4 regions of the Dehalobacter sp. DCM genome follow, and region 3 is predicted to be linked to each of the others. Evidence: riboswitches for the same ligand, from Rfam matches in the RefSeq annotation. Region 3 holds a riboswitch; each other region holds the start of a gene.
What was found. A riboswitch is a leader RNA that binds a small molecule or an ion and turns the genes downstream of it on or off. The one in region 3 is predicted to bind cyclic di-GMP.
Positions count from the first base shown of each region.

Region 1: another riboswitch for cyclic di-GMP. It lies ahead of LPY66_RS19380 (transglutaminase domain-containing protein); the one in region 3 lies ahead of nhaB (sodium/proton antiporter NhaB).
Region 2: another riboswitch for cyclic di-GMP. It lies ahead of LPY66_RS07585 (cell wall-binding repeat-containing protein); the one in region 3 lies ahead of nhaB (sodium/proton antiporter NhaB).
Region 4: another riboswitch for cyclic di-GMP. It lies ahead of LPY66_RS13915 (sigma-70 family RNA polymerase sigma factor); the one in region 3 lies ahead of nhaB (sodium/proton antiporter NhaB).

Region 1 is NZ_CP092282.1:4,149,787-4,155,486, forward strand. It holds gene LPY66_RS19370 (S8 family serine peptidase) at 1-402, opposite strand, end outside; gene LPY66_RS19375 (cell wall-binding repeat-containing protein) at 1,077-3,170, shown strand; cyclic di-GMP riboswitch class I at 3,264-3,348, shown strand; cyclic di-GMP riboswitch class I at 3,444-3,528, shown strand; gene LPY66_RS19380 (transglutaminase domain-containing protein) at 3,634-4,524, shown strand; gene LPY66_RS19385 (BTAD domain-containing putative transcriptional regulator) at 4,745-5,700, opposite strand, start outside.
Region 2 is NZ_CP092282.1:1,609,690-1,615,389, forward strand. It holds gene LPY66_RS07580 (cell wall-binding repeat-containing protein) at 1-2,332, shown strand, start outside; gene LPY66_RS07585 (cell wall-binding repeat-containing protein) at 2,559-4,145, opposite strand; cyclic di-GMP riboswitch class I at 4,227-4,311, opposite strand; gene LPY66_RS07590 (hypothetical protein) at 4,547-5,503, shown strand; gene LPY66_RS07595 (radical SAM protein) at 5,496-5,700, shown strand, end outside.
Region 3 is NZ_CP092282.1:1,985,486-1,991,185, forward strand. It holds gene LPY66_RS09255 (aminopeptidase) at 1-325, shown strand, start outside; gene LPY66_RS09260 (CCA tRNA nucleotidyltransferase) at 455-2,038, shown strand; gene LPY66_RS09265 (flavin reductase) at 2,258-2,908, shown strand; cyclic di-GMP riboswitch class I at 3,039-3,130, shown strand; gene nhaB (sodium/proton antiporter NhaB) at 3,217-4,722, shown strand; gene LPY66_RS09275 (ArsB/NhaD family transporter) at 5,056-5,700, shown strand, end outside.
Region 4 is NZ_CP092282.1:3,011,084-3,016,783, reverse strand. It holds gene LPY66_RS13950 (SLOG family protein) at 1-35, opposite strand, end outside; gene LPY66_RS13945 (helix-turn-helix domain-containing protein) at 147-488, shown strand; gene LPY66_RS13940 (GGDEF domain-containing protein) at 582-1,391, opposite strand; gene LPY66_RS13935 (hypothetical protein) at 1,423-1,929, opposite strand; gene LPY66_RS13930 (helix-turn-helix domain-containing protein) at 2,086-2,421, shown strand; gene LPY66_RS13925 (LPXTG cell wall anchor domain-containing protein) at 2,437-2,562, opposite strand; gene LPY66_RS13920 (helix-turn-helix domain-containing protein) at 2,846-3,169, shown strand; cyclic di-GMP riboswitch class I at 3,458-3,548, shown strand; gene LPY66_RS13915 (sigma-70 family RNA polymerase sigma factor) at 3,970-4,425, shown strand; gene LPY66_RS13910 (hypothetical protein) at 4,517-4,693, opposite strand; gene LPY66_RS13905 (resolvase) at 4,972-5,352, shown strand; gene LPY66_RS13900 (recombinase family protein) at 5,389-5,700, shown strand, end outside.

The DNA.
Region 1 (5,700 bases), 2.2 Mb from region 3:
CCACTGGTCACTGTATTCCGGATCGCTGATGGCAGCCGTAACCGCCATCTCATCCATGGTATAGGTCTTACTCCATTCAGCACAGATGACAATCGGCGATTGAAGCACCTTCCGGACAATCCCTTCCCTGTTCGCCTCGTTAAGGCCACGGTACTGAAACGTGGCATAATTCAACGGCCCCGTCCGGATTAGCTCTCCGCCCGTAGCCGTTGCTAATACGTTTAAATCTTGGGGATTCGCATCTGCAGCAACCTGTACAATTAAACGTACTGCGTCAGGATCATATTCGCCGGTTAAAACCGACGTGTATCCGCCTTCTTGGCTTGGTGCCGCCAAGGCATAACACGGCGGAACATTTCCTATTAATAGAATCAGCGTCAGTAACACGATAAGTTTTTTCATTTTACTGCGTACCCTTCTTAAGTAATTAGCTCAGTTTATTAACGTCACTTTCCATATTCATTTTGCATTCAAAACCAATTCATTAATTTCCAGCTGTAATCTTACCAATTTAACATCCATTACCGTAAAAAGATGATATCATATATAAGAATATTATCACATAAGGACATCAATAGGCATCCTAAACTCCAGCAAAAGCATTCACACAAATCATCAACAAATCTTCCATATATCTTCCATTCTCTTAAGAGCAGTCTGTATGTCACATACCGGCGTCAAGCGGAGCATGGATTGCGCAGCGCAACGGTCCATGGATGACGGACCATGGATGGTCCTAAGTTCAAATTCACCACGGATGGTAATAGAATTTGAACTTCCTGTTAACGATTGCAATTCGCCAAGGAAGGCAAAAGAATTTTAACTTCCGTAATGCAAATTCATGGATGGCGCTATCTGCCGAAAGCGGCATGTGACATACAGACCTACCCCAAATTAGCGATTAGTTATCAGCAAATGAACGGATAGTTCTTTATGATTCGCCAAAATAAAACATTTTCCTTTTTTTACAAACAGGATTTAAGCCCCTTTCGGAGAATTAGTATAAAATGGAACTCCATGTTCCAAAAAATAGAATAGAAAACCCAAACAGACAACATTCAGATGGAGGAAAGCATATGTTCATTAAACTGAATAGGCACGAAACAGCAATGAAGCGGCTGGTGAAAAAAGGAATTACCACTTTGACCCTGGCTTCTTTTATTGCTTCGAATATTTTACTGGGGACCATCAGTCCCATCCCCCAGGCATACGCTGAAGACGGTATCTCTCAGACTTATACGCGTTTCGCCGGTGACAGCCGGGCCGAAACGGCGGTGGAGATATCCTCTAATAACTGGTCGGATGCATACAATGTAGTGTTGACACGTGAGGATGCTTTTCCTGACGCACTGGCCGGAGCAGTCCTGGCCAACAGCGCGGTGGTCGGTGGCGGGCCTCTGCTGCTGACTCATTCCAAAACCCTGCGTCCGGAGGTTTTGCAGGAAATGAAACGCCTGAATACCTCCAAGGTGTTTATTCTGGGCGGGACCGGTGCAATCTCAGCGGATGTGGAAAGCGCGCTCAAAGCCAATGGCATTTCCACTGTGCGCATTAAGGGAAGCAATCGTTACGAGACTGCCGCCAATATCGCCATCACTTCCGTGGAAAACAGTTCGCGGGCTTTTCTGGCTTCCGGTCAGGTGTTCGCGGATGCACTCAGCATTTCTTCCTACGCGGCCGCCAATGGTATTCCGCTCCTGCTGACGGACACCAAAAAAGTCCCGACAGAAACCCTGAATGCCTTAAAGAAAATGGGTGTCACCGAAATCACCCTAATCGGCGGTGAGAGCGCCATCAGCAAAGACATAGCGACTCAACTGCAAGCAGCCTCTTATAACGTAACCCGGATCAGCGACCTGGATCGCTATAAGACCAATGTGGCCATCTTAAACACTCTTCCTTTTAATAAAGATAAGATCATCGTAGCCACCGGCGATAACTTCCCGGATGCCCTGGCCGGATCCGTCCTGGCAGCCCGGAATAATAATCCGATCCTGCTGGTACCCAAAGACGAAAATAAACTGCTCAATACGCCAACCGCATCCTATATTAATACGAACCGCAGCAGCGTCAGCAGTTTCTATCTGCTCGGCGGCTGGGATGTGATTAATCCGAAAGTGCAAAATATAATACGAACAGGAAAAATTACTTCCCGTATCTCCCTGCAGTTCTGGGATGGCTATGCCAGCACGTCAACTTACGAAACACAGCTTTCTTATGTGCCCGGCTACGTCGGGGATTATATCGATATATTAGTTCCCAATTTTTTGGGAGCTAGACAGAGTGACGGCAGTATTACCTCTATTAACCCGGATGGCAGTTTTGCCTATCGTTTCAGTAGTTCTGATATACCCAAATACCTTGTTTCCTTGGGGCAGAGCAACGGTGCCCGTGTGGTTCCGATGGCCATGGCCAGCGGCAGTACCGCTGACAAAATGCTGCAGGACCCCGTGAAACGCAGTACATTTGCCGCCAGTGCCTTAAAGGTAGTAAAAGAAACCAATGCGGATGGTATTTTAATTGATATGGAAGCGTTATCGGAAAAATCCGAAGCAGGGCTTACCAGTTTAATGCAGGAGCTCTATGCCAGCCTCCACCCCATTGGCAAGCTGGTGATGGTCTCTGTCATGTCCAAAACAGATCCTGCCGTGGAATGGTGGTATGACGAGTATAATTACGCGGACCTGGCTCAGTACACCGACTATATCCAAATCATGACTTATGATTACTCGACCTCCCAACCCGGACCCATCGCACCGCCGGATTGGATGAAGAAGGTCATATCCTATGCCGTGACCGAGATCCCTTCGGAAAAGATTCTGATGGGCGTTCCTTATTACGGCAGAGCTTGGCGCAAGGATACCACCGATCCGACAAAATGGCTCTATAAAACGTTTGGCTGGGCAATGGCCACGCAAACGGCAGAACAATGCGGTGCAACGATCACCCGTTACACAACCCTGACAGACCCGGTGGGCATCCCCACTTTCAAGTATACCGATGAGAACGGCTATAACCGGACCTGTTATTTTGATGACCGTCTCAGTTGGAGCGTGAAACTGGATATCATGGATCAATACAATCTGGGCGGAATCGGCGGCTGGTCCATGGGATGGATCAACACGGTCAGCTCGCCGGAGCTCTATCCGCTGTTAAAGGAAAGAGTCTAAGCAGTAATATATCAATAGGTTATGGCAAATTATTGAAAATATTTTAAGAAAATGATTGCATTCACTCAAAATATGGATTATAATGACTTTACAAAGCGATAATAGCAAACTTGTCGAAAGGCAAGGACGCAAAGCTACGGGCCTAAATCCTTCGGGATATGGTCGCCGGGTTGCCGAAAGTGGAGTTAATAGGTAAAGATAACACCTGATTCGGCATCCGAGTCAGGTGTTTTTTCTGTTCATGAAACAACACCATCAAACTAAATAACAGCAAAACGATACTGGCAAACCCGTCGAAAGGCGGGGACGCAAAGCTACGGGCCTAAATCCTTTGGGGTATGGTCGCCGGGTTACCGAAAGTGCAGGACAGCAGTCTATGCTGTTTAAACGCCCGCTTTAGGTGACCCCCGAAGCGGGCGTTTATATTTTCAAGATTTGACGAGCAAGTAGAAGGAGGATACATATGTTTAAGAAAAATATCACCGTAAAAGTAATCGCCGTTATTCTGACCGCCTTGTTTTTCCTGCCGCTGGGCAGTGCCAAAGCAGAGGCAGCATACAGTATCGGTTTTCAGACTGAAACGGTACAAGTGACTTCTCCTTCAGCCAATAATCTCCAATATGACCGGTCCTTTACCATTGCCGGAACAAGCTCCTTGCGCTCTGTCTGGGTATGCCTGCGCGGTCCGGCCGGTGAGATCACCACCTATCCGATCACCGTTTATAATGGCTCATTTTCCAAAGAAATCTGGCTGCGCTTCGGTGCAGGTACTTATACCGTCTGGGTTGGCGACAATAACAAGCAATTTGACGGACGCATCCGTTTTGAAGTGCAAAATACATCCACAGACGATTATTTCAATCTGACGCCATCCGGTCTGGTCAACAGCGATAATAAAGCCGTTATCAATCTTGCCAATTCTCTGACCACCGATAGCATGACCGAAATGCAGAAAGTCAAAGCGATCCATTCCTGGGTTACCAAGAATATCAAGTACGACACCCAAGCCTACTACGCCGGGAAAATCGGCAATTACTCCGCCACGGATGTTATCAACAGAAAACTGGGTACCTGCCGTGACTATTCCTTCGCTTTCGCAGCCTTATGCAGAGCCTCCGGCATCGAGACCCGGGTCGTATACGGAAATGCCTGGAGCAGTTCCCAAAAGAAATATGAATTGCATGCCTGGAATGAAGTTAACGTTGACGGCGAATGGCTCAGTGTCGACACCACTTGGGATGCCGGCTATATCAAAAACAGCAAATTCGTTGTCGCCAGCACATCAAAATATATCGGTATGAACCCCGCAACATTCAATAAGACACACCAGCTGACGAAAGTAACGCTTTACTAATAAATCATTGACTATCCGGAAGATATCATAATAACATAACAATTAACATTGACCATAGACTACTCATATACATTTCCACTGAAAGAAGCCGCTGCAAACGCAGCGGCTTTCTTTTAACTCTTAAAACAAATCATACAAATCAAACATACAAAACCAACATTCAAAAACATAAGATCAGGCAAAGCAATGTATGCCAGCGTCAGCGGAGCAGGATAGTTTTTTATTCCTTATTAAAATAATCACTGATATTCTGGTTCGCCACAATCGGCTGATACCGCGCACGCAAAACAACTTCATTCTGCCGGGTCAGTTCACGGAAGGCCATCTCGATACGACCCACAACCATCTTCGTATTCTCCGCATTGATTCCCTGAAGGATCAGAATGTACTGCAGTTCGCCCCACATCGCACAGACGTCACCTTTACGCAGGCTTCTGGCTAAGATATCTTTTAAGATCGCAAACGCTTTGTCGGCGCGGCTCCGATCCAATTCCGCCCTGCCGCTCAGCTGGAGAGATAAAAGCACGGTAAACACGGATTGCCCGTTACGTTCCACACGGCGTCTTTCCAGATCATAGATAGACTTAAAGGTCTCTTTATCGCAGAAGAACGGTCCGCTGTCGTCATTGCTGCTGGTCATTTCCTCCTGCACGGAGTCAATATCCGCCCGGGCAGATTTATCCTTGGCGGTGATCCGGTTGTACAGATTCTTCAGTTCGGCCGACGGCCGGACACCAAGCTCCTGATACAGCTTACTGGTTATGTATTCATAGTTCTGGCGGGCATCCTTTACTTTTCCCTCTTTCAGCAGGGCTTCCATCAGCAGAATGTGAAATTCCTCTTCCAGAGGCTCGTTTAAAATAACTTTTTCACACACTTCAATAATTGCTTTGACCTGGCCCCGATCATTCAGCAGGGCGCAGTAATCTTCCATCGCCTGGAGATATAAGCGGCGATAGTGATTTCGGAGCGGGATCGTCCATTCGGTATACATGGACTCCGACAGGTAACACCCTTGATACATGGCGAGTATGCTCTGGTAGCAGCTCAGGGCTTTTTCGAGATCGGACCCATTGCTCATTTTGGCTGTGGCATAATTCTTCTCGAATTCGTCGATATCCAGCTGGAAATTGGCATCCGGATTCCAGCCATAACAGCCATGGGAGTAAATAATCA
Region 2 (5,700 bases), 380 kb from region 3:
AACATTGCTGGTAAAAGGTGATATCCAGTGCACCTATAATGGCGTCAGTGTTGCCTTTGGGGGCAGTGCCGAAGTCTATGGCGACGTCACGGTAGGAGGTGCATTTGGTAATTATGCTGTTAATGTTACTGCCGGAACGGCAACGATCAATGGCACTCTCACTGCGCCCAAGTATATCAGCCTTGCCGACACCGATTTTCTGGAAGGCAGTCATACAGGAGTTGGCAGCGGCTATTACGTTTATACCAAAGACAGCAGCACGGCAAAAGTAAAAATCAAGAACTGCCTGATTCCAGGTTGCTTTACTTCAGTAGATGACGGCGGATTCAATGAATATACCGAAATTGACGGTGAGATTTATTATCATGTCAGTACGGCTAAACAATTGGCTCATGTTAACGACCACTTGAGTTATAACTTCATCCAAACAGCGGATATAGATCTGACAGGCATTGACTGGACACCTATCGGGCTTACTTATGATACTCCTTTCACAGGGGTTTATAATGGAAATGGACATTCTATTACCAACCTAAATGTCAACCAGTTTGCATTTACGACGAATAAGTCAGGAGGACTGTTCGGCGCACTTGTCGGCGATGCAGCTATTAAGAACCTCGATGTATCAGGCAACGTCATCTATCAAGTTAACTGGTATGCAACAAGTTCGATGACAGGCGGCATTGCTGCTTCAATGTTCAGTTCAGGCGGCAGCAGGCCTGTAATAGATAATTGTTCCTTTACCGGCAACGTTACGGCTATTGCACAAGTTACGATTCTGAATAATGGGATTTCATCGTTTGCAGGTGGTATTGTCGGTTATGCGCGTGATGGAGTCATCAAAAATTCCAGCTATAAAGGCGGTAATATCCTAGCCACGACAATTCCAAGTTCGGGTAGCACAACAAGGGCTTGTGCAGGAGGCATAGCTGGGAATTTAAGCGAAAATGCCTCCATTATTAACTGCTATAGCACTGAAGGCAGTGATATCTCTGCAACAGGCAGCAGCAACAACCGTGCAGGCGGTATTGCGGGACAAACACAATACAGTTCCAACATATCTGTTTGTTATAATGCTGGAAGCGTTGATGCAACACCGGCAGCGGGCGGGACTGCTGAAATCGGCGGTATCTCAGGTCAAACCGAAGGCGCAAGCACGATTTCGGATTCCTATTGGCTTGATACCTGCGGTGCAGGGGCTCAAGCAGGCAGCGACAATTCTACAGCGACGACCGGAAAAATGATTGATGCCGCAATGAAAGCAACAGGTTTCCGAGATACATTAAATAGTGCTTTAAATGCAGTCTCTGATCAAACGCTTTATACATGGCTGCAAGCTTCCGGCAATTATCCGGAATTGTCTGCTGTATTTTGGAAACAACCGACTTCACCCAATATCTTTCCTGAGTCAAGGGTTAATGTAGTTACCCAGAGGCTAAGCGGTTCGGACCGTTTTGCTACCTCAGTATCCATTGCCGAAAGCCTCTATAGCGGCCCTATTAATCATTGTATTCTGGCCACCGGATTCAATTTCCCCGACGCCTTATCAGGAAGCTCCCTGGCCAACCTGCTGGATGCGCCGATTCTACTGGGAGGCAATTCAGCGCAGGACAGTCAGGAAGTACTCAACTATATTAGGACACATCTGACCGAAAACGGTACGCTCTATATTTTGGGCGGACAGGGCGCAGTATCCGAAAAACTTCTCGCTGCCCTGAGGGAGATGGGGGTAAAGAATATCCAAAGGATCTCCGGCCAGGATCGATATCTGACCAATCTGGAAATACTCAAGAAACTCAATGTTGCGAAGGGGACTCCTGTATTTATTACTACCGGAGAAAATTTCCCGGATGCTTTGAGCATCAGCTCCATTGCAGCCTCGCTCGGCTATCCTGTTCTGCTCAGCGGCAAGGATTCTCTTAATCAGGCCTCCCTTGATTATTTAAAAAACCTTGCGCCGGGTAAAATCTATTTCATAGGCGGCAGCGGCGCAGTCTCCGAAGCCTTGGCTCAGAAGCTTCAGCAGCTAACGGGCTTGTCTTCTGGCTCAGCGATTCGGATCCAAGGTCAGAACCGTTATCTGACAGCGCTGAATATTGCCAAATACTTTAACCTTGATACAAAAAAGGTATTGCTGGCAACCGGAACGGACTTCCCGGATGCGCTTTCCGGCACGACCTTGGCTGCTCATTATAACTCTCCGGTACTTCTCGTAGGAGGAGAAATGCAGCTGATTGAGGAATATTTGGACTCTCAAGCGTATACGGATGCAATCATCTGTGGTGGTACGGGCGCGATTCCACAATCTATTATTGAGGATTTATTTAAGTAAAAAAATAAGTAAATAGCCATAAAACACTGTAATTGCTGGTCACATCTTCGAGATACTTCGATGATGCCCTGCCAATGATATTCGTGGAATCCCAAAATTCAAGCTGTCTGCAAATAGAGCAAAGATTTCAGTTTACACTGTTCTTTGCTCTATTTCTATACACCTGCTTATTTGACGGTTACGTTAAAATGTTACAAATTGTTTTTAGAGTAGAGTAGAGTAGATTTTATCTCCCCAGATAGGAAAAGTGCATATAATCATTTGACGAGTGCCAGGCGTTTCCGCCCCAGGTAAAGCCGTATTTATTGAAAGCGTTTACAACGTCGCCGTTTAATGGAATTGAGTATGGACTTATTCCCGGTTTCCAGAAAGATCCAGCCTTGATAACGCCGGTGTTGGTAATCATATAATTCTCATTCGGGTTGATATCAACGGCCAGTCCCCAGCGGTGCTCCGAGGTCGGTTCCGGGCGCCAGGCATATCCCTGAACGCTATAAATTGGAAATTTTTCCGGGCCTTCATAGATTTCTTTGAATACTGACTGAATCCGGTCGGCAATAGCCTTATTGACGGTCAATGTGCGTTTTCCTGAGTACTTTTCACCGCTTGCTTTCAATAGCCAGACATCGACAGAAATCGTCGTCATATGCTGAACGGACTCAGTGGCACTTGGATAGACCGGATTGCTTAGAGAACCAAAGACCAGGATGTATTTTTCTTCTGTATATCCCAGATCAAGCAGCGGATCGGAAGATTCCTCGGGATAAAAGTCTGAGGTGTTGTCCCATTCACGGGAATGTTTCATGCTGCGACGATTATTCGAATAACGATATCCATTTTCAGAGATTAGTTTATCAATGGTGGAATTGCTTATTGCGGACTCGCCGCCCAGAATGCAGAGCGTTTTCCCCGAGGTGTTGGAATCAAAATACGAGCGGGTCGAAGCGGATAGGGTTGAACTGACAAGAACAATCGGCGAGTTCGTCTTTGCGGCATAGGCTGATCCGGACAAAGCGTCTGCGTAGTCCTCACCGGTCGCGATCATGACGTTAGGTCCAGGTACGTCACAGCCGAAGCGGTTGATGACGGCAATGTTTCGATCATATTTATTTACCCCGGTGATCCGTTCCGGATTTGGGAACATTTGAGCGACATTATCGCTGATAATATCGGTATCACCGATCACATACGTATTGGTAATCGGATGAGATTGGATATATGCTTCTGCTTCCGGTGAGATACGGTCTTTTGAGACTAAAATTATCGGTACGTTTTTGCAGGCGGCGATGGAAGATACCGAAAGGGCATCCGTAAAGCCATCGCCTGATGTGATAAAAATTTCTGACGTATTAACGGATTGACTGGCTACGACAACGGAGGTCGCATACCTGTCAGGGCCAGCCCAACGGGTTACAGTTATTCCCATCTTCTGTAATTCCAACTGAAGCGTATTCGATAAGACAGCAGTCCCGCCGATAAGAATCACACATTTCACTTGAAGATCAGTTAAGGTTTGTTTGGTCGCTGACGGCAGGGATTTTTTTGTTGCGAGCAAGATCGGTGCATTGAACTGTTTAGCTGTTACAGCAGAAACCAAAGCATCCGGGTAATTATCGCCACTGACAATAATTGCATAATCCGATTGTGTCCAGCCGGTATGGGCGATCGCGGCAGCGGTTGCATAGCGATCTTGCCCGGAGACACGGATGGTGGTCTCTTCCGTGTTGCCCAAAGCAGGTATCTGTGATGAAAGGACTAGGATCAGGGAAGCTGTTATACAAAGAAAGATTCTTAAGCCGCGCGGCATCAACATTTCACTTCCATTTCTTAAAAGAATAAAACAAAAAAACAAGCGATCAATGAATCATAGATGCTTGTTTAATGCTCTCTATGGTTCGGCAGTCTGGCAATCCTGGCATAAATGCTTTAGACCCATGACTTTGCGGCCCAGCCTTTCAGCTGGTGTGCTCTTGTCGTCATAAATATATATTCATTTCGAAACATTTATTGTTGAAATAATTCTATTGAATTTTCCGACGATTGTCAATCCATTTGCGGCATCGTTCGCCTGCATATGTCAATGACAAATGCTCGCGGATACAAGTTTACATGAAGGAATTAAATGTTTTTTAGAGAAAAATATTCGAATTTGATGGTTGTGGCTCAAAATGACGTAGGGTTTATTGATGATTAGTTACGAATGGAGGAGAGAATGTGTCCAACGAAACCGATGTTACGGTAATACTACCGCCACCGGCAATACCACTAAGGATTCTTAGTGATCCTGCACCTGAACCTGTACCCCGGCCTCAGGGATATAATGGTTCTGATCTGACACAAAAAAAGAAGAAAGAACGGCGTATGGAGCTCCAGGGACTGGAGGTGGGAGATCCCCGATCGACAATAAATCTGCTGAAACTTGGACTGCATAATGTTGCCCAATCTCTGCCGCCGATATTACGGAAATACGGGTGGATGATACCGATTATTCTTGTAATATGGACGGGATTAGGAACGTTCAGCGCGTATAAGATGATGGCTGCGGCACCTGCATTGGCGCCGCTGTGGATGTTCCTGGATAAGATCATACTGGTTTTGGTCTTTCTGACGGCTTCTTACAATAATTTTATCGGGAAAGCCATCTATGCCACTGTCGTTCTTCGCGTCATCGTCCCTTTAGTCCGGCGCGTACGGCGAGAGGGCTTCCGTAAAGTAAAAACAAATTTTACATCGCTGATACCTGATTTGCAAAAAAATTGGGCGGAAGTCGGGGCACGCAGTCTCGGCATTCTGATCCTATTCGCCGGTCTTGCTGCGATGATCTCTAATTTTCTGACACGGAACAATGCGATTGATAAAATCGCGGTTTCACTGGCTATTGCATTTGCCATAATGAAAGCGCTTGGTGATGGACCGCGTAGTATTCCGTTTATGACCGGACGCGTCGTTATGAATGATCTGTTTGTCTTGCTGCGTAAACCAAGCCCAGTACGCAATCATCATATTTATGTAGCGCTCAGCGGACTGACGCTTGGCTTTCTGAGCAGTATTCTGCTTGCCGTTCTGAGAAAGCCGTTGGGAGAGAATATAGGGTATATCCTGGGGGCGATTGCCGTGGTCGCCGGCTTAGTACTGATAGTGGTCATGAAATCCAAACAAGCCGATGCGTAAATTTAAAGATCGGACATACGGCTTTGAAACACAATTTGACGCGGATACCGGCTTATATATTCGCAGCAATGTTTTGAACGAGAACGGTGAAGATACCGGGGAAGAACCCTTTATGGCGGAAATGCCTCATCTGCTGGACATTGGCATCATGGGCCATTGTGATCATGGCGGCAGCGGTCTGTGCGTGCAGTCGGGCG
Region 3 (5,700 bases):
GGAGAGGATCAACAAAGTATTCGATACGGATGAAGGCGCCCGATATATCGGTGAGTTTTCCTTTGGCTTTAATCCGTATATCCAAAAACCGATGAAAGATACGCTGTTTGATGAGAAAATTGATGGCAGCTTTCATTTTACGCCGGGATCGGCATACGACGAGTGCAACAATGGCAACCAGTCAGCTGTGCACTGGGATCTTGTGTGTATCCAGCGGCCCGAATACGGCGGCGGTGAAATTTATTTTGACGGACAGCTCATTCGTAAAGACGGTCGTTTTGTTCTGTCTGAACTGCAGGTCCTTAACCCTGAAAATTTGAAATAGGTGCATGGATTAAGCACCGTGAGATGTGCCAGGAGAGCTAAAAGACGTTTAATGACCTCAGTCGGAAAGTGGCAGAGTACCAAAGGAAAAGATTGATCTCATGCTTGATGAGCCCGTCAGGAGGATCTCATGGACGAATTTCAGAAAAATATTGTCGAAAAGTTAGCGGTGCATACCAAGGTATGGGTCGTCGGCGGTGCTGTCAGGAATCAGCTTCTGGGGATAGAATCTCCGGATGTGGATTTGGTTTGTTTTCTGCCGCCGGAAAGGATAAAGGCGTGTTTTCTTGATGAGGGTTACACGGTTCAAACTATCGGTAAAAATTTTTCAACGATAAGTGTTTTTAAAGATAAACTAAAAATCGATATTATTCAGATCGATGATCTGGAACAGGATGCACAACGCAGAGATTTTACCATCAACGCGATTTATCAGGATCCCATAACCGGGGAGATAGTTGATCCTATGAATGGGAAAAAGGATTTAGTTGAAGGTAAACTTAAAACCTGCGGTATCCCTGATGAGCAGTTTCGGGATGATCCGATTCGTATCCTGCGTATGGTGAAATTTGCTGTTAAATTTGCTATGAAAATCGATCCGGATACATGGGATGCAGCCAAGGAGCGCCTTTCTTTACTGAGTAGAACAGCCAAGGAGAGGATCACAGCGGAACTCGCGGCTATCCTGATACTTCCTGACGCCGAAAAAGCAGTTCGGATGCTTGACGAATTAGGTTATTGGCATTTCTATTTTCCGGAATTGTCCCGTTTAAAGGGCTTGGAACAGAACCAATACCATTCCTTGGATGTTTGGGAACACACAATGGCAGTATTCCGTAATACACCGGAAGATCTTTATCTGCGCTTGGCCAGTCTATTTCATGATATTGGAAAATGGGAAGTCGCCAGTCGTGAATGCTATGTCAACGGGATTTTAAAATATGAAAATCAGTCGTATTGGGTCGATGGGTTTAAGATTAATCCCAACAGAGGAAACAAGGAACTGGATCATAAGCTGAAAAGGTTAATTGGGAAAAAGGTTCGGCTGCTGGCAGCCAGATTGGATCATTATCCTGAGATTATCCAGTTTAAGAAGGTCCTCGAAGGAGAACCGTCTGATCACGGTCTGACTTATGTCGAAAATGGCAAGCGTCAGTTCTTAAATCATGAAGTTGCCAGTTCAAAGATGTTGGCGGATATACTAAAAAGGTATCCCTTCTCTATGTTTTTTTCTGGTAATGGTCAGAAAAGAGAAAAAGAACTTCTCAAACTGGTTGGAAACCATATGGCGGCTACCCTATTATTCATGCCCGAATTCAGAGGAGAGCCGGCCAAAAGACCGCTTCAACGGCGTGCAGCGGATTTAGTATGGAGTCTGTGTTGGGATGGCAGGGCGTTTAAATTAACAAATATTCACGATTTTCTTATCTTATGGAAAGCCGATTATCAGGCAGGAAAAGTGCATACTGCCGCTCAGAATACAATATTTGAAAAGATTTTTAAGGAGCTGATCGCAACAGCCATATGGCAGAAAGAGAATCTGCCGAAGATCGATTGGAATATACTTGAGAAGTATACCGATGACCTGGCGTTATCCAGAAAGGATTTTGGCAGATATAAAGACCTTGTACGGGATAAAGCGATGAGAGAAATGCGAATGGAATTAACGAATACCTTTTTAAAAAAAGTATACTGGGAATATACCAACTTATAGTCTTTCGTAAATACGCAGCAATTGGATAGGATGATGACTAACATCTTTTAAAAATGCACCAGGATGAAATAGGGTAATAGCGTTAAAGTAATACGATGATTAAGAGACATAATAGTTAAATGTTATTTGAAGCTGATATAAAAAGATATAAATATCAGGTTAAATAGATTATAATGGTTATAAATTGCTAAAGAGCAAACAAAAAAGGAGCGATGAAAGATGAAATGGCGTTGTGAAGTTTGCGGTTATATTCATGAAGGGGATGCGCCGCCGGAAACATGCCCGGTTTGTGGTGTCGATTCCAGTAATTTTGTGAAGGTTGAAGAAGGCGAGAATAAAACAGGTGAGCATAAAACCGCTGAAATCACCGACACACCTGCTGCTCCGAAAGAAATCTTGAAGCCGGAGGAAGCGATTGTTAAAGCTGTTCAGACCATTTCTTACGGTCTCTTTATTATCACATCAGCATTTGACGGAAAAGATAACGGACAGGCGGCCAATACGTGTTTCCAAATCACATCGGACCCGGTCCAAATTGCGATTGGAATTAATAAGAATAACTATACCCATGAATTCATTGCAAAAAGTGGCAAGTTTGCTGTTTCCATCCTTGATCAGACCGGACATGATTTAGTCCGAAGATTTGGCTACCGATCTGGCCGTGATGCCGACAAATTTGAACGGATCAAAGCGCATCGGGGCTCTTCAGGCATCCTCATGCCGGATGATGTTCTGGCCACGATGGAAGCCGAAGTAGTCAGTACGATGGATACCGGCACGCATACACTGTTTTTGGGCAAAGTCATCGCGGGCGAGGTCCGTGGCGTCGGTGAACCAATGACCTACGCTTATTTCAGGAAGACAAAATAAACCTACCCTGCATTTCGCAGCAAAGCTGCAACAGTCTTGCGATGATAAGTGCAGTATAGGATTAGGGTATCCAAAAGAATATTTTTTTGGTATAATATAAAAGTTAAAGCAACAAATACATATAATGTTGTATAGGTTGGTGCAAACTTCGTGAAAATGAAGGACGCTAAAGCTATGGGTCTAAGGTTGCTTGTAAGCGGCTATGACTGCCAGGCTACAAGTAATATGAACTTCTTGGGGGGGAGTAGTTCCATTTTGGGTTACTCTCTTTTTGTTGTCTTTCAATTTCACTTGGGAGGATAGTACATATGAAACAAATGGGCATCGGACAAGCTTTCAAAACAAATTTTCTGGGCCACGCTCCGGACTGGTACAAAAGAACAATTCTTGCTTTTCTCGTGTTGAATCCTATTTTGGTGTTTACCGCCGGCGTGTATGTTACCGGTTGGGTGTTGATTGTGGAATTTATTTTTACCCTGGCAATGGCGCTGAAATGTTATCCGCTTCCTGCCGGCGGGCTTCTGGCGATCGAAGCCGTTGTACTCGGACTGACTAACCCTCATACAGTCTATCACGAGGTTGAAATGAACCTGCCGGTTATTCTTCTTCTGATGTTCATGGTCGCCGGGATTTATTTTATGAAAGAAGGCCTTGTGTACCTGTTTTCCAAACTCTTAACTAAAGTACACTCTAAAGTTGCACTTTCATTCCTGTTCACCGTACTGGGTGCGGTGCTTTCCGCATTTCTGGATGCACTGACTGTTACGGCAGTGATTATCGCCGTGGCCTATGGTTTCTATAGCATCTTCCACAAGTTTGCTTCCAGCGAAAAAGTATACGAAGAGTACGACATTAATCACGACCATAGTGTTGATGAGAAACTTCATGAGGACCTAAACGAGTTTCGCGGTTTTCTGCGCAATCTTTTGATGCATGGTGCTGTGGGCACTGCGCTGGGCGGGGCACTAACACTGGTTGGTGAACCGCAGAACCTGTTGATTGGCTCCATTATGCAATGGGACTTCGTCGATTTCTTTAGACAATGCGCCCCGGTATCTATCCCGGTATTGATCGTGGGACTTCTGACCACGATTATCCTTGAGGTTACCAAGTTTGGGGGGTACGGCTACCAGCTTCCGGGATCTGTGCGAAAGGTTATGGAAGCGGATGTGAAAGTGAAAGATGCTGCCAGGAATATGCGCGGACGTGTCCGCTTGATTGTTATGGCGTTGTGCGGTGTTGTGTTGATCTTCTCTCTGGCACTGCACCTGGCGGAAGTTGGTATTATTGGTCTGATGATTATTATCCTGCTTACCGCCTTCAATGGGGTTACTGAAGAAAAACGCATCGGTCATGCCTTCGAAGAAGCGCTGCCGTTTACTGCACTGCTGGTCGTTTTTTTCGCTGTTGTTGCGGTTATTCATGACCAACATTTGTTTACGCCGATTATTCAATGGGTACTGAACATGGAAGGGCAGAATCAGCTTGTCGCTTTCTTTGCAGCTAACGGGGTCCTTTCGGCAATCAGTGACAACGTTTTTGTTGCTACGGTATACATGACTGAGACCCAGCAAGCGTTTCAAGCCGGAGGCATTGCGTTGGAGCAATACAACAAGCTGGCAGTTGCGATTAACATGGGTACCAATATCCCTTCTGTTGCTACACCAAACGGTCAGGCCGCATTCCTGTTTCTGCTGACCTCTGCACTTGCACCGCTGATTCGCCTGTCTTACCTGGAAATGGTGAAACTGGCTCTGCCTTACGCCGTCGTGATGACTCTTACAGGTCTGCTGGCAACAATGTACCTGCTATAATACCTTCTTCAGGTTCTTTTATAGTTGTAAGCAAGCTCTCAGATAATTGTTTTGTTCCGATTCATATAGGCACTTTATTAATTTATTTTATTGCACCTAAATAAGATATAGCAGTCAATTTCATTAGGCATTTCGCATACTTTCAGCTCTCGACACAAATGATATGATGGAATACTCTTTCGTTGGGTCAGTATTGTCTGTAAGCTCTTTTTCCTATTGTTTTTAAAAAAATATCTTGTAATTATACGACTTATTGTACAAAATGGAAGATAGTAAATTTAAAATATCTAATCGGCTCCCAAGGCTATCTTTATTCTAAAATGGAGGAGAAAGATGTCACATAATACGCAAGTTATCGTTGCAGCGGTAATTTTTTTAACCACCTATGCTTTTATCATAAGCGAGAAAATACACAGAACGGTAGTGGCGTTGGTCGGGAGTGCCTTTGTCATTTTAGTAGGCATTCTTAACCAAGAAGAAGCGATTGAAGCCATCGATTTTAATACCATCGGTTTACTGATTGGAATGATGATCATCGTCGGCATTACCCGTCGCACCGGTGTGTTCGAATTCCTGGCCTTAAAAGCGGCGAAGCTGGCAAAGGGAGATCCCTGGTTGATTATGCTGTTCCTGGCGGTTCTGACAGCAATCGCATCTGCGTTTCTGGATAACGTGACGACGGTCATGCTGATGGTCCCGGTTACATTTTCGATAACTGAAAAACTGAGTATTAATCCTATTCCATTTTTACTTACCCAAGTTATTGCCTCGAATATTGGGGGGACAGCTACCTTAATTGGTGATCCGCCGAACATCATGATCGGCAGTGCCACTGGCCTGACTTTTGTTGATTTTATCCTTAATCTGGGCGGTGTTATTGTAATCATTTTTATCGCGACGATGGTTGCTTTGAAATTGATTTATCGTAAATCATTCCATGTGGATGATGATAAAAAAGTAAAGATAATGTCCTTAGAT
Region 4 (5,700 bases), 1.0 Mb from region 3:
TTATGCCCTGCAAACGCGCAAGCTAACGTATTCATTTTTTCACTCCCGTTTTAATTATGTGGTCATAATGTGCATAAAGGCTATTCCATTATATGCCAACTGTGCATACAATACAAGTAATCAGTTAAAATAAGGACGGTGAGTTTATGGAACTGGACTATAAGGCTATCGGGCAGAGGATAAAAGACGCGAGAGCCCGAATCGGTATGAGCCAGGAGCGGCTGGCAGAACTGGCCGGACTTTCGATGACGCATATGAGTCACATCGAAACCGGTAACACAAAGGTCAGCCTTCCGGCATTGGTACAGGTCGCAAACGCATTGAACGTATCGCTGGATGACTTGGTGTGTGACAGCCTTGATAAGGCAAAGAAAATTTTTGAGAATGAAATTACACAGACGGTTCAGGACTGCAGTGAACAAGAGGTTCGAGTTATTGCCGACACGATTATTGCCCTGAAAAGCTCTTTGAGGAAACGCAGCCGATAATACAGTAAAAATCTCAGGCAGCTTCTGACGAAAGCTTCCTGAGATTTTATTTGCCTGAAGGTATTCTTTTAGTGCCTGACTTGCGAATGCAGTTCATAATGCGACTTTGTTTCTGCCTTTCTTTTTTGCTTGGTAGAGTTTTTTGTCCATAAGCTCCACCACCTGATCGACTGTATGGACGCCGCTAGTTTTATCTATGGTTTGTACGCCAAAGCTGCAGGTAATCTTTATGTGAATATCATTGATATAAAAACGTTTACTCTCCACTGAATGGCGCAGGCGGTTTGCTATTTTCACGACCGTATTTCGGCTGAGCTCTGGCAGACAAACCAGTAGTTCATCCCCGCCATAACGGGCCACCCATCCATCCTTCTTTCGGATATGCCGGAGAAATACACATGCGATTTGTTTCAGGATGTGATCGCCGGCAATATGTCCATACTGGTCATTGACTTTTTTGAAGAAGTCGATATCCGCATATATAAACGAAATAGGATCACTGTTTCGGAAAGTTCGTTCTAAATCGATTGGAAGCTGTTCGTCAATATACCTGCGGTTATATAAATTTGTCAGAGGGTCTGTGATTGCTAATTTTTGCATATGCTCAAGCGAGGTCGAGCCGGTTCTCATGTCACCGAGATGAATAAGCTCCAGACAGCAAGTCTGACCGCCGATAGTAATCGGTATGCTGGTGACGATTTCAAGCAGGCCGTCATTTTCTCTGATAGAGAATGTTGCTTCATGAAATCCCTCGAATGAGACGGGAGCTTCCTTGGGGTTATCGGTTTCCTCGCTTTCATAAAGCATTTGCTTATGGCTGCCATCCCAAATTCGAGTAACAGGATAATATTTTTGTAGCATCCCTATGGATGCCACTGCTTGCGTTAAACTATCAAATATCATACTTATCGATTCCTTTTATAAAATACTGATGTCAAGAATATAAACAGTGTTGCAAAAACGTCCTGATTCTTGAAATAAGAATTTTCTTGTGTCTGTCAGCAGGTTTAAAGTCCTGCTGAATTGCCGATTTATCCTCATATGGAAGGATCATATGTGAAGGGCGGTGCTGCCGCAAGAACAGTATGAATTCATCCATTGGCAAAGTGCGTTCAAATCGTAACGGGATCTTATACGTTCTGCAGTAGTCAGAGATCAGAGAATCCAACATCGCCCACTGCACCGTGATGACCGGGAGCCTCCGATTTCTACACTCTTCTATTATGCCATAATTCTGCCGGTTTTTTAAGTATCCTGCAATAATGAGAAAATCAATACGCTCATCGCAGAATATCAATGTCTGCTCCTTAGATGTTGTCAGAGCAACGACCTGAACCCCGGTTGAAGTCATATAATCTGCTAATTCTTGGGCTTTCTCCATTAATCGATCCGATAAAATCAAAACACGGATAGAGGAAGTATTTTTCACTTCGATTTTCATAGCTTATTCGCCTCCTTTCGTAGGAGCTTACTCCGCTGCGTATAAGTTTGCCAACTTTATAGTATTCTATGAGTATGCATTTTAATATACTTTACGTTAATTTTCAAGTTAAACTGTATTCTTTAAGATTACTATAAAGGAGGCTTAAAGCATATTATGTTGAATCGAAAAGAATTTGGGGCTGCCATCCGCAATGCCCGGTTAGAAAATAAGTTAACCCAGGAAAAACTGGCGGAAATGCTTGGAGTAACGCCTGTCCATGTCAAGCAATTAGAATCAGGAAGCAGAATGCCGTCGTTAGAGCTTCTCCACAATATTGCCGTCACGCTGAATTTCTCAGTAGATGGGGCATTCTTTCCGGCAGATGTAAAGAACACGGAAATGCTGGACAAACTCGAACGGATACTTAATCTATGTACATCACATGATTTGCGTGTGGTTTATGCCACAGCCATTGCATTAACCGACAAAGACATGGAGAACTCAATCTAACCGGGAGTTACATCGCTAGTTTTTCTTCCTTCTCTTGGAAACTAAGGAAGCAATTCCGACAACAGCTAGAGCTCCAAGTAAGACCAGAATAATGATCAGCTTCTCTTCTGGAGTTGCCTGAAGAAAATCAGAACCCAGCATATGGTCCTCTCCTTTCTCGATGTTTGTATTGTCTGCAACGGCATATTCCGTTGCGGTTTATTGCACTGTCTTATTCTTGGACTCTATTGGAAATCCAATGGCAGAGCAACAAGCAAATATGTCATCATCCAAGGATATTCGATGAATTCACTTATAATAGTGTAAAATTTCATATTATGTATGATTGTAACATATATCTTTAGACTACTACAAGCATAACAACATATATGCGTGGACTAGTCGCCTCAAATTATCACTTATGATGTTTTTGGAGGTGATTACAGTGTCGACGCATGAATATGAGAAATATGTACGTGACCGCATTACGCAGTTAAGATTGCAAAAAGGGATATCGGAATATAAGTTGAGTTATGACCTGGGGCACAGCAGAGGCTATATTTACAATATCACGTCTGGAAAATCACTTCCACCGTTAACTGAGCTTTTCTCAATTTGCGAGTATTTTGATATCACTCCGGCGGAGTTTTTTGATGACAGGATATCCAATCCGGAATTGATCCAAAAAGCTGTAGAAGGGCTGAAAACGCTGAGCGACAGCGACATGCTATTGATTTTAAACCACATAAACCGATTGCAACAGAAATAAAACGACAGCCACTTACCGATTTCGCCGGTAGGTGGTTTTTTTGTGCCTTAAGCGTACAACACGGCATTAATATTTACTATTTTTTACATTTAAATTGTTGAATTTTATTTAAAAGTGGCATATAATGGTATTGGTAATTATACACATATTTGATATAAAAGTTCAAGTGGGCGAATTATACAGAAAAGAGGTGTTTTGAAGAGCTAGACTTTACTGCACCGTTAGACATACATTTAGGATACTTGGCCCCCTTTTCTTATGCGAGAACTTAATAAAAATTAAATCGAATAGTGCTAAGAGCAAACCTGCCTAAAGGTAGGGACGCAAAGCCATAGGATCTAAGGTGCTTATGAAGCGCTAAGACAGCCTGGCTGCCGGAAGCTGTAACAGAAGCCTGCCCATCCATGGGTAGGTTTTTGTGTTTTTTTGTACAGCTTTTGTCCAATTGTTTTGGAGATACTGGTGTCCCTGCTTTCGCTTGCGGTTTCTTATGGCGAAAGAAAGGACTAGGGATATGACCAGAGATACGCAACTTTTTTTGGTGTTGAAATAAAGACTACGGATTAAATTCTTTAGCCCCCCTCCAAGTTAAAAATGATACAAAAAAGTCCCCAATTTGTGACTTGCAAATTGTGGACTTTTTTTATTCGACACAATTCTACCGTTATCGACCTGAAGGTTACTTTTTCTTCTCTGTAAACACAAACAGTCAAAGTGCGGTCTGTATGCCACACTGCCGTTCACCGCCGCTTGTTCTTCGTTTCCGGATTTCAAAAATCACGAAATGGAGGACAAGCCTTATGGAAGAAGGCAAAAAACGGACCGATTACAGGAAGCTATACCCTAACATGAAAGAAGAAATCTATGAGGTACTGGAGCAATCTGACCGGAAGATCAAGTACAGTAGATATGATCTGAAAACAGAACGATGCAGCATCGACTATGAGAAAGGAACGGTTACATACATTCCAAGCCGCGAAGATTCCCTCGATAGGCTTGAAGAACAGAATTACCAGTTTTCAGACCAGAGCGAAAGCGTGGAAGATCGTGCAATCAAAGACACCATGATAACTGATATGAAGTCTTGCATAGAGCGGCTTTCAATGGAGGATCAAACTTTAATTTCCTATATCTTTTTCAATGGGGGTACCCAGCAAGGTTATGGGGAATTGATTGGCATGACGCAACGTGGCGTTGGTAAACGTCAGGAAAAAATCCTTGAAAAGCTCAGAAAGATGATGGGCATAGATATTTAAAAAATTTTAAAATTTTAGTTCTGAACCCTCTCACTTAACGGCCAATTAAGTGAGGGGGTTTTTTCTATCCCTCTTTCGCTCTTTGAAAATTTCATATCCGACAGCATAAATACATGATCTGTCCGGCCGTGATGAGCGGCAGCGACATTGATGGGCGCGCCAAGACTACCTGCGGATGGGTGACAGACATCCGTCGAACCGATGGCATCGAAGGCGACGAGCGGCAAGGCCCGGTCAAAAAACGGTCTATGGTGGACCGTATCGCCATGAAACGGACAGTGTTAAAGCTACTTCTGCCCAGCCACAGACTCAAGCAATGGGGGCAGCTCGGTGAGAACCACGGAGAGGTGAAATCCCTATGAGGCTTGCTGACCACAAGCCGTTTTATGCTGCCGCCCTAGCTTCGGGAAGTAGTGTCGAATAGAAGCAGCCAAATGAAGAACAAGAGATCGTTTGATCTTAGAAACTACGCGGCAGGATTTTTAATGCTCTTTTCCCATCCTGCCGCGTCCTTGTAAGATTAAATACCAACGAGGAGGTAATGTTATGAGCAACAAATCACTGAGTGAATTGCTGGAAAAAGATCTGGCCGTCGGCTATGTATATGGTTATGACGGAACGCGTCAGGTCTTTTATTTCGAGAACTCCCCTGCAAACATTGCAAATTTTATCATGCTTCATAGCGAAAACACAGATAAAATCGTTCTGACAGATCAGGTAGACAGACTAATCTTAAATACCTTTGGAGAGTTCATCAACCAGTGCCCCGATCAAGCATTCCTGCAGGAAGTCCTGAGAGAGCTGGTACCCATGCAGATGGGGGAAAAAGAGCCATCTGAGATACTGACCGCCAACGAAGATGAATTTACGAAGCTTTTGTATGAAGAAGATCAACAAGTAACGGAAGCCGAGCTGCGGATGTTGTAGCTCCGGCTTTTAATTAAATACGGAACGGAGGTCTTTATGAAAGAACAATTACGTGCTTGGCTCTATTGCCGGATTGATGCTCCGGAAGATACACATGGCACCTTGAAAAGTCAGAAGGAAGAACTCTATGATTATGCGGAGCAGATGGGCTTTACCGTCGACGGCTACGCCGAAGATTTGGGTAATGGTCTGAATTTAAACCGTCCTGGTCTTCTGGAGATCGAGAAGGCCGCAAGCGAAAATCAAATGGATGTATTGGTCGTGAAAAGGCTTGACCGTATCGGACGGGATACAGCACAAGTGCTCGAATTTCTCCGGGGACTAGACCAGTTGGGCATTGCGATTTAT